DNA from 2 places in the Mucilaginibacter terrae genome. Region 1 is predicted to be linked to the other one. Evidence: riboswitches for the same ligand, from Rfam matches in the RefSeq annotation. Region 1 holds a riboswitch; the other holds the start of a gene.
What was found. A riboswitch is a leader RNA that binds a small molecule or an ion and turns the genes downstream of it on or off. The one in region 1 is predicted to bind fluoride.

Region 1 (9,840 bases):
GTACAGTAGCCCAGCCTTCGTATTGGCGGATGATGATCTCACCGTTGCCGCTCGGCACATAGGAGATGAATGGAAACAGGTCGGCTTTGTCAATTTTCCTTTCCTTGATCGTGTTATCGCACTGTGCCAGCACCACTCCCTTTGCCTGTAGGTCCTTTAAAGTTTGCTCATAGGCGCTACTTTTCATGTAAACAGCCACGCCGTCACCAAAAGCGATCAGTTCAACATGGAGTTTACCTTTTAGTCTTGGATCTTCCAGCGCGTTATTGATGTTCCTTAACGTCCCCTTGATCTTTTTATCATCGCCGGAATTGATGATGTAAAGCGCATCGTAATGCTTGAGCTTTGCGGTTGCGCCCGTAAAGGCGGCGGGATCGGTTTGTTGTGCTTTAACAGTTTTTGTGAAAGCGGTCAGCGCGAAGGCTGCTAAAATGATGATGTACTTTTTCATGGTTCTTATTTTATGATTTGATGATTGATGCTTGTTTTTGTGCGTCTTTGATGGGTTTGAACGGCCCGTATTTATGCTGCTTCTCGCTGAACTGGTCGGCGTAAGGCCCGAACGGGAAATCGATCGGTTTCTTTTTCAGGTCTTTCCAGTCATGTTGCTGATCCTTATGAGGGCGCGGCTGGGAGTTAACAAAGGCGCCAACGTTCCAGGCCTCTTCATCTGTTAATTGCGGACTATGATATGAAGCGCCATATGGCATATTGTTTTTCACAAAACCTGCAAAATTGGTCAGCCTGTACATGCCTGCGCCATCGTTATAGCTGTGCTTTCCCCATAACGGCGGATTGGCGTAGGTTTTTTTATCGGCGTTAAGCAGGCCCTCGCCATTAGCACCATGGCAGCTTTGGCATTTCATCATAAACACTTCCTTGCCCTTGGCCGGGTCTGCTGCCTGGTCCATGAATGCCAGCTTTTCTGTTGCATTTCCAAATAGTTTCTGACCTTTCTTTACGTCCTTGCCGATCCACTTCATGTAAGCCAACATGGCCTGGATCTCTTTACTGGATGGGTTAGGTACTTTACCGGCCAAACTACGCTCGAAGCATTCAGCGATGCGTTCTTCAGGCTGCTCCACCCTGCCACTCCTGTTGCTCAGTTTTGGATAACTAGCAATAAAGCTGGCATAATTATTACCGAAAAGGCGTGACCCGGCATCAAGGTGGCAGTTCTGACAATTCATCCCGTTAGTGATCTTCGCGATGCTGCCTTGAGGGCCAAAATATCTGGCGGTATGTGCTACAAGCTCCCTGCCATATTTGATCATCTCGCCATCTTTACCGGCAGGTATCGTATTATCATTTGGAGCTTTCCATGCATCAGCCGGAATAGGGCGTGGTGTCGTACCGGCAGAGGCTTCGGTAGATGGAATGGTAACTGGTTGGTCGGATCTGCCATTTATCTTCTGGGAATCCTTACCAGGTAAATGACCAGTTGGTACTATCAATGTCACGATCACCACTATTATACAAACCGCAAACAAAACACTTACGGTAATTAAGGCCTTTGATACTTTTACCAAGGCTTTGGTCACTTCTCTATTTTCGTCTTGCTGTTTCATTTTGTTTGTTGGTTGATACATCAAAAGTACAAGCGAAAAAGGCTGAAGTTATATCACAAAATTTGATGATTGATAACCTGTGGTTATGGTATCTTAACAAATGAACATTTTAGAAACAGTTGGGTTTTACCATAAAAGATCGATCATGAATAAAAAAGTCTATACACGTTTCCTGATCATGCTTGCGCTGTCATTCATGATCATGTATGCCGTTATGTATCTTAATGTGTATGAGTGGGATCATATTTATCTTAACCTGACCAGATTTTACATGACCTTACTGATGATCTGCCCGATGGCAGTTCTAATGTTGATGATGATGCGCAATATGTATACCGATCGAAAGAAGAATTTTTTGATCATGGTATTCAGTATTGTCATTTTCGGCACTGCCTTATGGGGCGTAAGACTTCAAATCGCTGTGGGCGATATCCAGTGGATGAAGGGCATGATACCGCATCACTCTATAGCGGTCCTGACCAGTAAAAACGCCGAACTCAAAGACCCGGAGGTGCGCAAACTGGCGGATAGTATTGTTAAGGCACAGCAGGCAGAGATCATACAAATGAAGAAGATGATCGAAAGGCTTGAGCGATAGTTCAGAAAGAATTACTTCTGATAATGGTCTTCAATAGCCTGCCCAATAATATTGGCGGACTCTTGCGAGATATCACCGTTAACAATACTCCATGAATTATCACCATTATTTATAAGTGTGATCGTTCCGCTATCTGTCTCCACGGCAAATGTTTCGTCCTGGTGCGTCACTTTATATTGCTGATCGGAACCGCCAGGTATCGTAGCGGATACCATAAATTCAGAATGTATTCCCATGTTTATTTAACCATAAAGCATAGAAATTGTTCCACAAGGAGTTTATCAGGTATTGGGTAAAAGATACCAAAGCAGCAACCCGCTGACCAGTACTATCGCAACGGTCAGCAAAAGCGATAAGGCGAACGAAGGAAAGTAGGTATTTCTAAGCAATTGTTTTTCAATACGTCGATACCTGAAATAACTTAACAAGGCCATCAGGGCACCGATAGCGACGAGTATGATCCCGATGGTCGCGGAAAAGCCCTTCCCTGGCAGAACGATCTTGTCAGTAATAACGAGGGATAATTGCTTGACGAACAAGCTGAATTTTACGACTACAAACCCAAAACCCATTAAAGCGATACTTGTCCTGATCCAGGCCAAAAAGGTGCGTTCATTGGCCAGATGATCACCGGGATTGATCTTTTCTTTGTTCGTGTTTGCGCTTGGTATTTCCATAAGATCTAAGCAATTGAAAAGCTGATTTGTTGGCAACCGGTCGAGATTGCCTGTTCAAACAAAATGCACTGCCGATCCTTAATTATTTAACACTCCAATCAAAATCGGTCAATTATGGATAAGGCGCAAAATAACGGAACGAACAATAACGGACGACGTGCTTTCCTGAAAGGGACAGTTCCCGTCATGGCAACCGCAATCATTCCGGGAATCGCTTCAGCGAGTAACGCAGATAAAGGATCTGAACCATCCTTCCCGGGCCTAATCATCAGGGAAAAGGAACCGGTCAATTTTGAATTCCCTTTTCCGATGCTTTCCAGTTTGATCACGCCCAATAACCAGTTCTTTATACGAACCCATTTTCCCATTCCGAAGTTGCAGGCAAAAGAATGGAAAGTAGCCATCGGAGGCCATGTTAATAGAGAGATCACCTTAACCTATGATGAGTTACGTGCTTTACCCGCTAAAAAAGTGATGGCGATACTGGAGTGCGCCGGTAACGGGCGAGCCAACCTGGCTCCAAAGGTAAAGGGCTTATTGTGGGAACAGGGTGCCGTCGGAAACGCAGAATGGACAGGTGTGCCACTTTCTGTAGTATTGGAAAAGGCCGGTATAAAGCCGGGCACAGTGGAAATCATTTTAGAAGGGGCAGATAAGGGCGAAGTTTCGGAAGAACCCAAATCTCCCGGTGCTATCCACTTCGCCAGAAGTTTACCGCTTACCAAAGCGATGCAGGCGGAAGTGATACTTGCCTATCAAATGAACGGAAAGGATCTTAGCCCCGAGCATGGGTACCCGGTAAGAGCGATCATCCCAGGCTGGTATGGCATGGCTTCCGTAAAGTGGCTTACCAAAATAACCGCGGTGGACAAGCCATTTGATGGCTACTGGCAAACCCTGGAATATGCTTACTGGAAACGCACTGATGACCAGCCGACACTGACCGCAGTGACCGAGGTACAGGTCAAAGCAGAGATCGCCAGACCTGCGCTAAGCGAGGTGGTCCCTGCAGGTAAAACATACCGGGTGCATGGTGCGGCCTGGTGCGGAGAAAATGAAGTAGCAAAAGTCGAGGTCAGCCTTGATGAAGGCGTAACCTGGCAACCGGCAAAATTATTAGGCAAGCACGTTAAGTTCGCCTGGCGGCTTTGGGAATACAACTGGCAGGTTCCTGCGGGCGAGAACCAGTATAAGCTGATGTCAAGGGCGACCGACAGTCAGGGAAATACGCAACCTATGGAACACGATAAGGATCGCAGGACCTATATGGTCAACAAGATCGTGACCGTTAAAATAGAGGCGCGGTAAAACCGCGCCCCGTCTTTGCAGTTATTACTTTAGAAACCGTTCATACCAATGCGGCCGGCTTTTACCCAGGTCACCCAAAGCGGAGTCGGGCGTTATACCGGCATTCAGCAATTTGGGGACAGCGATCCTTTGCGCGCTGTAAATGCCCGAATGGCCACTGAATAAATAGGCCGTAAAACAAGCGATCGCAAAATAAAGCACGTGTTCCCCGCCAAACAGTTCTACTCCCATGACCGTACAAGCCAGCGGCGTATTGGTCGCGCCGGCAAACACGGCAATAAATCCCAGCGCTGCAAATAAGCCCACCGGTGCATGCAATACATTAGACAACGTGTTACCCAAGGTAGCCCCTATATAAAATAAGGGGGTTACTTCTCCGCCTTTAAATCCAGAGCCAAGCGTGACGGCCGTATAGATCATTTTCCAAAACCAACTGAGCAGGTCTGCACCTCCGGTATGGAAAGCCGACTGGATCGTAACGGCCCCGGGATACTCTGCAGCAACACCAAGGCTCAGGTAGTCAGGTTTTCCGTTGAGATAGGTCAGCGCGATAATGACCAGGCCACCCGCAACAGGGATCAGCCATTTCAACCGTATAAAATGACCTGAAACGACCTTGATCGCGTGAACTAGTGAAGAGAACAAAGCGCTGGACATCCCAAATGCCGCGGACGCTAACATCACTTTCAGCATTAACAGACCATCAAAAGGAAGATAAGCTGATAAAGGGTATGCCTCATGCCGAAAGGCGCTGATCTGGTAGGCCGTATGGTGAACTCCCCAGACTGCTACCGTGTAGTCCCCGGCGACAGCGCCGATCAGTGCAGGCAGTAATGCGTTATACTGCATACGCCCTATGGCCAAGACCTCCAGGGCGAACAGCGCACCTGTCAGCGGTGTACCGAATACGGCACCGAACCCGGCGGCAACTCCGGACGTGAGCAATAACTGCATATCCTGAACGGACAGTCGGTACCACTTTCCAAATAAATGGGCAATGCTTCCGCCAATCTGTACCGCGGTACCTTCACGACCGGCAGAACCACCGAACAAGTGTGTCAATACCGTGGTCAGTAGAATGATCGGTGACATTTGCGGCGGGACGCCCCCGCCTGGTTCGTGTATCTCCTCCATGATCAGGTTGTTGCCTTTTTCGGAAGACCTGCCGACCGAGCGATAGATCAGGTGGATCAGTACCCCGGCCAGCGGGAGCAAAAATAGAAGCCAGGGATGATGGAACCGGTAATTGATGGCCAGGTCCAGTATCCATAGAAACAAGGCGACCATACTTCCGATAGCGACAGCTACCGGAAGTATAAGCAAGCTCCACCTGATCAGTTCTTTGATGATCTGGTAGCGCTCCGAGGTGATGAGAGCTTTCATATACTGATCTGCTGCTACCGTTTAAAAGTTTCGATCCCTGCAAAACGGGCTTTGCTACCCAGTTCCTGTTCGATGCGTAAAAGCTGATTGAATTTGGAGACCCGCTCCGAGCGGCAGCCACTTCCCGTTTTGATATGCCCGGCATTGGTGGCCACCACCAGGTCAGCGATGGTCGTGTCCTCTGTCTCACCCGCTTCGGTGAGAGATAAAACAGTGGTAGCCGTTCTGCTGCGCCAGTGCTACAGCTTGCAAGGTCTCTGATACCGTGCCTATCTGATTAAGCTTGATCAACACGCTGTTCCCGATACCCCGATCGATACCTTCCTGAATGATCGAAGGGTTCGTGCAAAATATATCATCGCCGACCAGTTCCACTTCGCTGCCCAGCTGATTGGTCATGATCTTCCAGCCATTCCAGTCGTTTTCGCCCAAACCGTCCTCTAAAAGCACGATAGGATAAGTTCGGATCCATTTTGCCCAGAGATCGACCATCTCTTCCGAGCTATAACGCTGCTGGTTACTCTTGTACATTTTGTAATGACCATTGTCCCACATCTCACTGGTGGCCGGGTCCAGGCAAACAGAGATATCCTCTCCGGGTTTGTACCCGGCTTTCTGAATAGCTTCCAAGATCACTTCGATGGCCTCTTCGTTGGAGCTGAGGTTGGGTGCAAAACCGCCTTCATCGCCCACACCGGTGTAATAGCCCTTATTCGACAAGAGCTTTTTTAGCGTATGAAATACTTCTTCGCCCATGCGGATACTTTCTTTAAAGTTCGGCGCATGGTGCGGAGCGATCATGAATTCCTGAAAGTCTAGGTTATTGTCCGCGTGACGTCCACCGTTGATCACGTTCATACACGGGACCGGCATCACATAGGTATCGCGCTCGATAAGCTGACGGTAAAGGGGGATCTTTTTGGATACAGCGTTCACCCGCGCAAAGGCGATCGAAGCGGCCAGAATGGCGTTAGCGCCTAACCGGGCCTTATTGGGTGTTCCGTCCAGGTCGATCAGCACCTGATCAAAGGATGCCTGATCAGCGAATGCGGAGCCGATAAGTGCACGCTTTACTTCCTGATTGATACCGGCCACTGCTTTTTCAACGCCCTTGCCCTGATAGCGGCTTTGGTCGCCGTCGCGTAGTTCCACCGCTTCTTTCTCGCCGGTGCTGGCACCCGATGGTGAGATCCCCCTTGCTGTTGAGCCATCTTCTAGAGTGATCTCCGCTTCAACGGTCGGATTACCTCTTGAATCCAAAACTTCCCTGGCCATAATGTTCTTGATGTTCATTTTATGTTGTTTTTAAAAGTTTAAATCGCATGGACAAAACCATGAACTGATGCCGGAACAATGAGCAGGGAGGTGACCTGGCTAAATGCGAGACGGGATAGAAAAGGGATTGAAGTACCGCTGATCATTCACCTACAATAATGTTCACGACAAGACCTGCAAGGTTTCATCTATGCTATAATTGTAGGCGTCATCAGCACGAGGCGGTTATTTTGAACGGAAGACACCATTTCCGTTTAAATCATAACAATCAAAACGCTATTTGTTTTTAAAAAATATGAGCATACAATAGATATGTTAGGAATGAGTTATTTTAGTGCTGGATAATTGGTCGATGTCAAATTGGACACAGTTTGTGTCCAGTTTGCTGTTGATATGATAAGGTCTGGCCAGTTATCATTTTTGAATATAAACTTGGCTCAAAATAAAGCGCCCCCTGTTTTCACCAAAAATCATCATCGATACGGAAACAGGGGGCGTCCTAAATGGGCGGGCGATAGCCCGCCGTCCGGCAATTTTTGAAAACAAGGGGGATTGCTCCCCCTTGTTGGCTTTAGTTAAATATTAGTGCCTCATTGCCTCGCGTAGCGAAATCCCGGCAAAGATTAAAGGCGGTTTGTGCCCGCTGTTTGGCGGTGCCGTCCATGATGGATTTAAACTTCGCTTCCTCGCTTTTGAAACTGCGTACATTCTGAAAATACCCGGTTACCGCATTATAAGCACCAAATACCGTTCCTGCAGTCGTATCGATCTGTTGCGTCGGGCTGGCTAAAGCGTATTCATAAACGCTGTCAACAATGTTTGTGTAATGCGTAGAAAGCTGTTCAAACCTGCTTTCGGCTAAATGTTCTAATACCTCTTTATTAGGTGCCATAGCAATCTGTATCAGCTTTCTCACTTCACGGTCTGTAATGCGGACTTTTGCCCACTGGTTAAACAAGCCTTCCATTTCCTGGCTCAACTCACGGCTGATGCCCATGAGCGTATGCGCTTGTTTTAACCGCTCGGCAGCAGACGCGGTATGCCGTATCTTAATTGCTCCTGAATGATTCCGCATAGCAGCATTAAGCGTGTTATTACATACAATTCTGATAGGCGTAAAAGCTGCGGTTATACTGCCTAAACCATCATGCGAAGTGGTCAAAAACAAGTATTGCTCTATCCAGTCCTTGACACCTACACGGATATAATCAGGCAGCTTGGCGGTTATGAATACTCGTTCGCCGTTGCCTAATGCGCCTGCGGTCTCGTACAAAATACCATCACTACCGCCGACAATGGCGTCAAAGAACGAAAACGCATCACGGTTTTGCACAACTTCATAGTCATTGCCGACTACACCTAAAACCTGCTCCGTGTCTGCCCTTACGGTGGCAAAGAAATTCGGTACTTCTATTTCAGGAATGATCATATCGTCGCTGCCTTCACCCAAATGGTTGGCAGTATCATAAGTAAACAAAGGACGTTTTTCTACAATGTAGTCCAAACCCGCATGCTGTATCGCTTCGCTGCTGGTCGGGTAGCGGTCAATGATCTGCCCTAAACCGTGCCAGGCTTTTTCCTTTACGCTCATAAAGCTGTGTTTGCCTGTTTTCTGATTGAAATTGATCTGATGTGCCATTGCTTTAATTTTTTGTAGTTCTTGTATTCATGGGTATGATCTCGGTGCGCAGCACCTGTACATTGCCAGTGCTCGTAATTTTTACGTCGCTGTTTTGCAGTTCTGCAATAGCGTCGTGTATGTTAGGGTGCGTGGTTTGAATGGCCACTTTCACCAGTATGAAAATTTTGTCTTCCATTGCCTTAATATTGATAGGTGTTCAAAAAATCACGGAATTCCATTTGAAATTGTGCGGGGTTCTCCTGCGCCAGTTGTTCGGCGTAACCTTCCCAAAATAGCTGGTCGGTCAGTTCTATAAATTGCTCGTACATGGGAGTAGCTGTTTTGATGAAACTTAAAAATGCCCCCGGCTAAACGCCGGGAGCAATACCTGTTCAGGCGTTCGGAAAAACGATGTTAGCCTCGATGTCGGCCAGTTTTTCGTGGCAGGCATCAAAAATGAACTGTGCCACCATGCGGATAAGGTTCGGCGTGTTAGTGACGAATTCGCGGCGTTTATCATCCTGAATGATGAGTTTGCAGCCTTGGTAGGGGTTGCTTTCCAGTTCGTCGTTCTCTTCCTGTAATTGCACCTCAAAATCTTCTAAGGTCTTAATTCGGGCTATCAGGGCCAAACGCTGGATAGACAAGCGGTGCAGGTCATTCACGGATTTGAGCGTTTGCTCTAAATTCAGCGCGAACTTTTTAGGCTCAAATTTTACTTCTTCCGTTTTAGCGGGTTCGGCCTGTGCTTCGGCTTTCACTTCTTCGGTGGCTGGCTGGTTTGCAGCGTTAATGGGTTGGTTATCCACTGTAGCGGTGCCACTGGGCGCAGCCTGGGCAGGCGCAGGTTCCGCAGTTTGTGAATTTTCGGCGGGCTGTTCATTGGTAGTGTTTGCATGTTCTTTGGCTTCTTTGCCTGTAAGGCTTGGGCGGTTTGTAGTTCTGTTAGCTTCGTTTGCTTTTGCTGCTGCAACTTGTACACCGTTTGCATTTTTTTCTGCTGTTTTCATCTTAGAAGATTTTAAAGGGTTAAAAAATTTGTTTTTCGTTTCCCTCTTTTCCCGAAGACTTCCCTTAAAAAGCTATTCTTCAAAAGAAAAAACGGTAAAAAAGAAAGTCAAAAAAGCGGTCGTAAGCCAGAGCGGGAGAACTATAAGTCCCGAAGGGTGGCCGCAGCGAAGCGAAGGACATTATGCGTTCGTACGTAAAGGCTGACCGAGATTGACGCCGCTTTTGTCCGTTTTCGTTGGAAAATAGCAGCTAAAAGAAGTCCCTTAAATCGAATCAGCAAGGGCAGGAATGCAGGCAAGCGAAGCTTTTCCCGGCGAAGGGTAACGGAGCGGGTAAACGAGTGAAGTCCGGAATGATGCGCCTGCAGGACGTAGCCAGTCAAACGTTATAAGCGAATGC
Region 2 (9,840 bases), 2.2 Mb from region 1:
CAGCGGCTTTGACCGCAGTGCTTTAAGCAAATCAGAGGATTTTTGGGAGAAGTTTCATCTGGCTAAATTGTAATTTGACAATCAATAACGCAAGGAGGCTGTCCCCACTGAATAGTGAACAGCCTCCTTTTCTTTCAAACTCATTGGTTTACACCCTAAAGCCAGGTACACTATTTCACTTCATACCTGTAAACTTGCCGGCCTAAATAACCTTCGTCATTTATACCTTCAACTATAACCCGGTATGTGCCCTGGCTTCCTGCGTTAAAGTATTCAAAAGAGGCATTGCCGTCTTTATTGGTTACTATGTTAGGTTGCCAGTGTATAGTTGTACGTAAATCGGCAATGGCAACATTGATTTTGGGGTCATCATACTTAGGTGCGTAAAACTGACGGGCCGAGTAAAAGCCTTTGGGTGTGTAAGTAATTATACCCGGAGAATAAATTTGTGAAGCATTATAATTGTACTCACCGCCACGTTTAGTGTTGATAATTAAAACACCGCCGCCACCGCGGCTGCCGTATATAGCCGTGTTACCAATAGATCGCAACACTTCAACACTGGCAACATTCATGGGTGGTATAGTGGCTAAAAAGTCTCCTTCTACATAAATACCATCCACAATTACTTGCATTGGGGTATTCATACTACGGGTTGAATACGGGACGCCGTTTTGAAACATTACCCCCAACAAGCGGCCTTGTAAACATTGATCAATGGTAGCACAACCCATTTTATCAAAAAACTCACTGGTTATAACCTGGTCGGCATTGCCGGCACCGTTAAGGTTTGATGAATTAGCCAATGACTGGCTCTTCTTCTTTTCGGTTACGGTTACTTCCTTGAGCATGATGGTATGATTGCCAAAACCGTACTTTGCTTCCTCATCGTATTGCTTCTTGCTATTTTTAAGATAGCTCATTAATGCGGCCGAACTGTTCACCTGCACATCGGGCACTGCTTTGTTTTTAATCATAGAAGGCATGGGCAGTTTATCCAAAGCAATCTCCACGTTCTTTCCGCCTTTAACAGTACGTGCCTGTAGTACAAACTTAATACTATCTTTAAATACCATATTTTTAAATGAAAAACGGCCTTGCGCATCGGCAACAGTATCTAATATAAAAGTACCGCCAGCAGTGGTAAACAAGGTAATTTTACCATTAGGCACGGGCTTGCCGCCCGATGTTTTCAATGTACCTGATATTTGTAAAGTTTTTTCGGGCTGAAACTTAACAGGCGGAAACTGGCCGGCAAACATGCTTTTCCACTCAAAACGACGATACCCCTGGGTAAGCATCAGCACATCCAGATCGGCTGCCGTTTTATCATCAGGATTAGTGAAATAGAAGTTAGGCTGTTCAATGTATCCTTTAATATCAGCGCTTAAAAGTATCTGCGAAAGTATGCTGGGTTCATCGGCTTCTTTGCTTTGTACTTTGGTTTCGTCGATAACTGCGGCCGAGAACACGCCGATAACCGGCGCGCCGGCACTATTTTTTGCATTAAAGCCAACTTTTACTTTTTCTCGCGGCGCCGAAGAGGCTTTATCTGCACTAACATTCAGCTTCAAAATATCTACATCGTTTCGTATAAATACAATGCGTTCATTTAATGCCTGGCCATCGGCATTAAACAAGGTAAATTGCGCAATTCCCGATGGAAACTTGTTTTTAGGTACCTGTGCTCCAAAAGCAATAGAACCGTTTGCATTTTTTGCGGCGTAACAAACCACCCCGCCCGATTGAGCTATTACAAAAGTTCCTTTACCGCTCATGCTACTGCTGCCGGTTACTCTTAAACTGATATTGTTGGCATCGGTGTTATTTACCGTGAGTACATAACCGTCATTTTGCGCAGCAGGCAAAGCAACGGTATTTTTTGAACCATCGGGGTAAGTAATTTGTGCCTTATAGGTTTTACCAGCCTCAGGAGTAAAGGCAAAGCTGCCCATTCCCAAGTGCCGCGTGGTTATTTCGGCAATTTGGTTATTGGCATTGTCTGTCACCAGCCCTTTTACTTCAACGCCTAACCCATCACTGCCTACAGCTTTAAACGCAACTCTTGAACGAATGCCATTAACCAGGTTTCCTCCTTCGGGGAAAAACTGAACATCGGCCAAACCTGCTGTGGTTTTAAGCGCTATGGTTTTGGTTACGGTTTTCTTGTCGGCCAGTTTAATTTCGGTAGCAATATTACCCGAGGTTAAGGGAGCCGATGTGGCATTAATAAAGCTGATGTTAAGATTGCCCTTGGCATCAGTAGTGCCTTTGCTTTTAAGTATCTGTTTATCGTTAAGCCGCACATTATAGCTCACTTCGTTACCGGCAAAAGGCGTATTATCCAAATCGCTGAAATTGATCACGGCATCAACCTTTTGCCCGTTATTTAACTTGCTGTATGTATAGCTGGCTTTGGTAAATACGTTATCGGTAACTGCATTGCCTATGGCAATACGTTTCTCAAAAAAGTAATCTTCACCTGCGTTAAGCATCCAGTTGGTGTAGGCACGTACGCGGTACGTACCTTCCTTCAAGGTATCGCTCAAGGCAAAATCGCCCCAGGCAATACCGCTGGTAACTGGTAGCTTAATCCACTGTTTAACCGAGTCGCGCTCATCAATAAGCTGTACATTAAGTGCACCGCTTAGTGCCGATAGCTGGTGCTTACCCCCTACTGTTATATATGCCTTGAACCATATATTATCGCCTACGCCGTAAAAAGGCTTGTCAAATTGCAGGTAAACTTTTTCGTAGGGTTGGTCTGCTGTCCATTTCTCGAGCTGGGCAACCAGCTTTTGAATGGGGTCATCATCCAGTTTAATAAAGGCAGTAGCAATAACGGCGGTTAAAGCAAGCAATAAGCCGGCGACAGGTTTTTTAAGGTTCATATGTAATTGACAGGCAGATGTATTTTACTCCAATAAAAGTACGCAAAACATTAACATATAGGCAATAAGCCTATAGCAAAAACCGCGATAGTTTTTTGGGCAAGGGAAAGGTGAGTGCGAAGCAGTTATTTATAAATAACTGCGATGAATGTTTGGCTATAATTAATGTTAGACGAACAAAAATCAAAAGGTTTAACGCCTTTTAAAATTTATTCTTCCACATCATACTTTCAACCGGGCGGGTTGATGGGTTGTTGTATTTGGCGTTGTTTTTGGTGTTGTACATGGTTTCAATTTCGCCTTCAACCACAAAATAGATTAACTGACCGATAGGCATGCCCGCATAAATGCGTACAGGTTGGGCTACCGAAATTTCGAGCGTCCAAGTATTGCAAAAACCTACATCACCTTTACCGGCTGTGGCATGTATATCAATACCCAAACGGCCTGTGCTCGATTTTCCTTCTAAAAACGGAACATGCGCGTGGGTTTCGGTATATTCCATGGTTACGCCTAAGTACAGCGTGCCTGGTTGTAATATGTAGCCTTCTTTTGGTATTTCAAACCCGTCAATTTCATTATGCACTTTGGCATCCAACACACGGTTGCGGTAGGTTGCCAGGTATTTACCCAAGTGTACATCGTATGAATTTGTACCCAGGCACTCGCGCTTAAAAGGCTCAATAATGATAGTTCCTTTTTCAATTTCCTCTAAAATTCGTTTGTCTGATAAAATCATTTTACGGTGACGGGTTACGCCCACGAAATTAAATTATTTAACCTAATTTTGCTCTCTGTTTTTGTAATTTAACACATGGCCATAGCTTTTATAAAACAGGTGGATGCCGATACCGAATTTGCGCTGTGGCGCATTGAGGAAGAGGCGGATACCCTTTACCAACAGTTGCAGTTGAACGATGAGGAAAAGGCTTTTGTAGAGCAACTGGCCAATGGTAAGCGCCATTTACACTGGCTGGCAACGCGTGTTTTGCTGCGCACCATGCTGCACACCGATGAGTATATTGACTGCAAGGTTGATGTGCATGGCAAGCCTTATTTGGTTAGCCTGCCCTACCATATATCATTAAGCCACTCGTTTGATTATGCCGCGGTAATGATAAGCCGCAGCCGCCCCGTAGGCATTGATATTGAGCAGGTGAAACAAAAAGTGGAACGCATAGCCCCTAAGTTTTTGAGCGCTGCCGAACGCGCTTCAATTGACCAGCAAAATAAAATTTACCATTTGTATGTTTGCTGGTGTGCCAAGGAGGCCATTTATAAGTGCTACGGACAAAAAGAGGTATCGTTTTTAGATAACATTGCTTTGGAGCCGTTTGCCTTTACTCCCGAAGGCAGTGTTAAGGCCAACCTGAGCAAGGGCGACTTAAATATTGATTATAAAGTAGATTACCTGCAGTACGAAGATTACATGATAGGTTACGTTAAAGCTTAAACCATGAAAAATAAGCAGGTTGAATACCAGGACTGGGGCCTCATTGATTATAAAGAAGCCTGGGACAAACAGGAAAGTATTTTTAGCAAAAGCGTACAGCTTAAAACCGAAATACGCAACCATCAGCAAGCCGTATTGGCCGGAACCGAAGAGGATGGAGAGGAAATACTCACGCCTAACTATCTTATTTTTTGCGAACACCCTCACGTGTACACCTTGGGCAAAAGCGGCAAGGCCGATCACCTGTTGCTTGATGAAGCCGGGCTGAAAGAAAAGGATGCAGTTTACTACCCTATTAACCGTGGTGGCGACATTACCTATCATGGCCCCGGTCAGTTGGTAGTATACCCCATTTTAGACCTTGATAACTTTTTTACAGACATACACCTGTACCTGCGCACGCTGGAAGAAGCTGTTATACAAACCCTGGCTCATTATGGTATAATTTCCGGCCGTTACCCAGGCTATACCGGCGTATGGCTCGACCCTGATAACGAGCAGCGCGCCCGCAAAATTTGCGCTATGGGCGTGCGTTGCAGCCGCTGGGTAACCATGCATGGGCTGGCGCTTAACGTAAATGCCAACCTGAGCTATTTCGGGCACATTGTACCCTGCGGCATTGATGATAAAGCCGTAGCTTCAATGGAGAACGAGTTGGGCCGGAAAGTTGACATGAATGAAGTTAAAGAAATCCTTAAGCGCCATATTTCCGTACAGTTTGGTATGGAGATGATGGGATGAGAAAAATAAACCTGGTAATATTACTGATGGCGTCCTTAATGAGCTGTGCTAATAAAAATATGGATGAAATAGAAATAGCATCTCCAACATACCCGCAGGATGGGTTAAGCTACCTTGCCCTGGGAGATTCCTATACCATTGGCGAAGCAGTACCTGCCGTCTCCTCTTTTCCATACCAGTTGGCCACTGCACTAAATGCGCAGAAAACTAAAGTAACCGCGCCAACTATAATAGCCCGCACCGGCTGGACAACCGACGAATTAATTGCTGCCATTAAAGATAAAGCCCTAACCGGCAAATATGACATAGTGACCCTGCTTATTGGTGTTAACAATCAATATCGTGGCTATAACGCCGATACCTATCGCGCCGAATTTGTACAGCTGCTAACAACCGCAATTACCTATGCCGGTGGCAATAAAAAGCACGTGTTCGTGGTATCTATACCCGATTGGGGCGTAACCCCATTTGCCCAAAGCCGCGACCGTGCACAAATTGCCCGCGAAATTGACCAGTATAATGCCATCAACAAAGAAGAAACCCTAAAAGCAGGAATAACTTACTTTGATATTACCCCCGGCTCGCGCAATGCCGCTGCCGATGCTGCTTTGGTGGCAAGTGATGGCCTGCATCCTTCGGGCAAAATGTATGGCGAGTGGGTAGGGAAGTTGCTGCCTGAGGTTGTGAAAGCGTTTGGTAATTAGCACATTGCCATTACATATCACAAACTATCTAAATGAAATTCCTTATCCCGGTTTTACTTGCTGTATTGCTGGTTAATTGTAAACGCCCGTTTCCAAAAGCTACAAAGGTTGAAAAGCCTGTAGCCAAGCCTGCCTCTGCCCCCAAAGTTGCTCCACCCAATTATATTAAACTGATAGATGTTTACGTGCCGCTGAAATTTGATACGTTGCAGGTGTTTTCATCTAGTAACCTCGACAGTATTGGTTATAAGTACAGAGGTGTTCAGCTAGATAGTACTAATGCTAAAGTACTCGGAAGCAACTGGCAAAACATAGAAAATTACTACGCGAATTTTAAGTTCGATATTGATGAATATAAAGTTGGGCTGATCACGAGGGTGCCGTCAATGTATGAGTCTTCATCAATTACGCTTTTTATATACGATAAAAATAAAAAAACTTTAATCGAAAAACTTGAGCTTGCCGAAAACTGGGGTGATGCAGGAGCCGTTTTTGAAAAGCGGAGCTGGTTGTTTAGAGACAGTAAAGGCAGACTAAAATGCCTTTTGCACCAAAGCTACTACTATGATCCTAAGGTGAATGATGAAGATGCGTCAACAGCTGTTGATGAAAACAACGATTACCTTATCAATCTTCAACATTCAGTAACTGATACGGTTGACCGTAATGCTAAAGTTCTTTTCAATAAAATGAAAAGATTGAGATAGCCCTCTCTAATTCTTTGGAAAAAGCCACTTTCCTTCCGTTCGTTGCGCACTGTAAATTCCGGCATCTCCACTAAAATAATATGCCGTAAAACAAGCTACCGCAAATAATAACGCATGTTCACTTCCAAAAAGTTCAATTCCCATAATGGTACAGGCTAAAGGAGTGTTGGTGGCTCCGGCAAATACAGCTATGAAACCTAAGGCGGCAAACAAACTCACGGGAGCATTGAGCACTCCGGCCAGCATATTACCCAGGGTAGAGCCAATGTAGAACAGGGGTGTTACCTCGCCGCCTTTAAAACCTGTGCCCAGTGTAACCGCTGTATAAATGAGTTTCCATAACCAGCTGAAAAAGTCGGCGCCGTTTTGTTGAAATGCAGATACGATGGTTACCGCTCCCGGATATTCGGCATCAACGCCCAAGCTCAAATAATCGGGCTTGCCCAAAATGAATGTTAAGGCAATAATGATAATCGCACCGCAAACCGGGATAAGCCATTGAATTTTTATAAGCTTTAAAGAGAGCTGTTTTACGCCATGAATAGCCTTAGCAAACGCATAAGCAGCTAAACCAAATATCGCCGAAGCCACAATGGTTTTAAGCAGCAGCCAAAAGTTAATTGTCAGGTGATGCCCGTAAAAATTCTGCCCCGCTGATACATAGCTGATGTGGTAAGGCGTGTGATGTATGCCCCAGGCCGATACGGTAACATCGCCAATTAATCCCGCAATAAGGCAAGGGAGCAAGGCATTGTATTGTATGCGGCCAACGGTAAGTACTTCTAATGCAAAAATGGTTCCGGCCAGTGGGGTGCCAAATACGGCCCCAAAGCCGGCGGCAATGCCTGCTGTGAGTACAATGCGGGTGTCGCTTTCGTTAAGTTTAAACAGGCTTCCTATCGCATTGGCAATGCTGCCGCCAATTTGCACCGCCGTACCCTCGCGCCCTGCCGATCCACCAAATAAATGCGTAATAACGGTGGTAATCAAAATAAGCGGAGCCATGCGTTTAGGCACGCCCGCACCGGGTTGGTGTATCTCATCAATAATGAGGTTATTGCCCCGCTCGGCCGATCGTCCGTATAGCTTATATAAAAAATGTATAACTACGCCCGCCACCGGCAACAGGTATAGCAGCCATGGGTGCGCAAACCGATAATGAATGCTCCAGTTTAACAGCCATAAAAATAGGGTTACCATGCAACCAACGGCCACAGCAACGGGTACGATGATGATCGTCCAGCGGATAACGTAGTATAGTACTGATAACTTAGCCGAACTGATTTTTTTAAACATAAGCCTGCATTGCAATAAATTTAACCATCTATTGGGCAGGCGCTATCAGCTTTTTGAGGGCGGTTCAATTAGGCGAGCACCATCGCCTTTGTGTATGCAGCAAATATAGGTTTATTGAACAATTAATGAAAACATGGTTTTGTGCATTTGATTTCCCCTCTTGAGAGGGTTTGGGGGTGTGTAATTGGGATAAGTGTATAACTGCTTTGATAATACACACCCCTGCCATTACTCGACCCTACACGCCCCCTCTAAAGAGGGGAATTTTATGCTTTGCTATGGTAATAATCAAAAAAAGTAAGCGTTAAACGCTTACTTTAATAACCAATTCAAGCATTGGACGCTTGAATTGGTTATTGCATAAATTAAATTTATTCGCCTTTGCCAGCTTTTTGAGGTGCACTTAATACTTTCAACAATGTCATTTCCAAATCGCCGCCGCGCAGGTTTTTGGCTACTATTTTGCCATCGGGCCCAATTAAAAAATTTTGTGGGATGGATTGTACAAAGTAAAGTGCGGCAGCTTCATTGTTCCAGAATTTCAGGTCGGATACGTGGGTCCAGGTCAAACCATCGTCTTTAATAGCTTTAAGCCATGCCGCTTTACCATCAGGCCGGTCTAATGATACGCCCAATACGGTAAAGTTCCGGTCTTTAAACTTGTTAAATACCCTCACCACGTTAGGATTTTCCTGGCGGCAAGGGCCGCACCATGATGCCCAAAAATCAATCAGCACATATTTACCTTTAAATGAAGACAGGCTAACAGGTTTACCATCTACATCATTCTGTGTAAAATTGGGAGCTACGGCACCTATGGCAGTTGCCTTCAATGCTGCAAAAGAGGCTTTGAGTTGTTGCCCTTGCGGCGAGTCTTTCAGTTTTTGCGATAAGCTATTATACAAAGGTTCGATCACATTTGCATCAGCCGATGGACCACCCATGGAGCTAACCGCCATCAGGCTTAAATAGCTGTACGGGTGGCCAAGAATATATTCTTTCAGGAATTTTTCGCGCTCCAGTTGTATGGCCTTAAACTTATCCTGCATGGTGTTTTGATACACATTGCTTTGGCGTTGCTCCGGAGAAGCAGCCTGTACTTCGGTATAAATTCTTTCGGCACGGGCATACAGCGGTGCCAGCAAAGTGTTCAGTTCTTCGTTATCCCTGTTTATTTCCGAACCCGTAATTTTGGCTTTTGATACCGAATCGGTAGCGGCAATGTACATATCCCCTTTTTCGAGGTAGAGGTTTAGCACATCATCAGTTTTGCTGATGCCGCTAAAACCCACGCCACGGTGGTCTAATACCATTAATGCACTTGTTGGGTTGTTTATTTTGCCGGCAAATTGAAACGTTCCGTCAACCAGGGTGGTAGAGTCTACTTGTCGGGCTTGCCCTTGTTGGTAAACAAGGTAAACACGGTAGGGCTGCTTCACCGTATTTAGTTTACCATTAATAGTAAAGGCTTCGGGCGTTTGTGCTAACGCTACCGACGGCAGCAAGGCAGTTATATACAGGGCAATTTTTTTTAACATCAGTGTTCTTTATCAATAACCATTAACGACAGAAATACAATTTTGGTACAAGCCCTAATCTGCCATAATATTGGTTCAAAATTACGTTTTATTTAAATCATCAGCACAGCATCTCAAAACAGGGTAACCTGCCTGCCGGTTTTGGGTGTAAATATTGATAAATCATATCCGGGCATTTCCCTGCCTGCCAGGTACTTTTTACAGGCCATGCGGTATAGCTGGTGTATAGATTCGGCCACTTCGCCATCGCCGCTCATGCGGCGGCCAAATTCGCTGTCGTTTAGCTTACCATCGTGGCACTCGCGTATGAGGTTCAATACTTTTTCGGCCCTGTCGGGAAAGGTTTTGTGTATCCAATCAACAAACAATTCGGCTATAGAGCCATTGAGCCGCACTATGGTAAACCCTGCCGAAACTGCTCCGCGATTTGCTGCCGCCCTGATGATGGCAGGCACCTCGTTACTGTTTAAGCCGGGAATAATAGGTGCCGTCATTACCCGTACAGGTACA

Region 2: it holds a riboswitch for fluoride, as region 1 does, so the genes downstream of both, QE417_RS10165 (voltage-gated chloride channel family protein) here and eno (phosphopyruvate hydratase) in region 1, are expected to answer to the same signal.

The regions. Positions count from the first base shown of each region.
Region 1 is NZ_JAVLVU010000001.1:202,394-212,233, reverse strand. Features, by position in the region: gene QE417_RS00975 (DsrE family protein) at 1-451, opposite strand, end outside; gene QE417_RS00970 (c-type cytochrome) at 462-1,568, opposite strand; gene QE417_RS00965 (DUF305 domain-containing protein) at 1,714-2,166, shown strand; gene QE417_RS00960 (hypothetical protein) at 2,178-2,381, opposite strand; gene QE417_RS00955 (YidH family protein) at 2,448-2,843, opposite strand; gene QE417_RS00950 (sulfite oxidase) at 2,958-4,151, shown strand; gene QE417_RS00945 (voltage-gated chloride channel family protein) at 4,176-5,534, opposite strand; gene QE417_RS23720 (hypothetical protein) at 5,549-5,689, opposite strand; gene eno (phosphopyruvate hydratase) at 5,721-6,827, opposite strand; fluoride riboswitch at 7,005-7,070, opposite strand; gene QE417_RS00935 (DUF932 domain-containing protein) at 7,381-8,448, opposite strand; gene QE417_RS00930 (hypothetical protein) at 8,453-8,626, opposite strand; gene QE417_RS00925 (hypothetical protein) at 8,631-8,759, opposite strand; gene QE417_RS00920 (hypothetical protein) at 8,823-9,440, opposite strand.
Region 2 is NZ_JAVLVU010000001.1:2,419,342-2,429,181, forward strand. Features, by position in the region: gene QE417_RS10130 (hypothetical protein) at 1-73, shown strand, start outside; gene QE417_RS10135 (TonB-dependent receptor plug domain-containing protein) at 171-2,891, opposite strand; gene dcd (dCTP deaminase) at 3,094-3,630, opposite strand; gene QE417_RS10145 (4'-phosphopantetheinyl transferase family protein) at 3,706-4,344, shown strand; gene lipB (lipoyl(octanoyl) transferase LipB) at 4,348-5,085, shown strand; gene QE417_RS10155 (SGNH/GDSL hydrolase family protein) at 5,145-5,789, shown strand; gene QE417_RS10160 (hypothetical protein) at 5,822-6,496, shown strand; gene QE417_RS10165 (voltage-gated chloride channel family protein) at 6,503-7,792, opposite strand; fluoride riboswitch at 7,822-7,888, opposite strand; gene QE417_RS10170 (TlpA disulfide reductase family protein) at 8,164-9,330, opposite strand; gene QE417_RS10175 (PA0069 family radical SAM protein) at 9,444-9,840, opposite strand, start outside.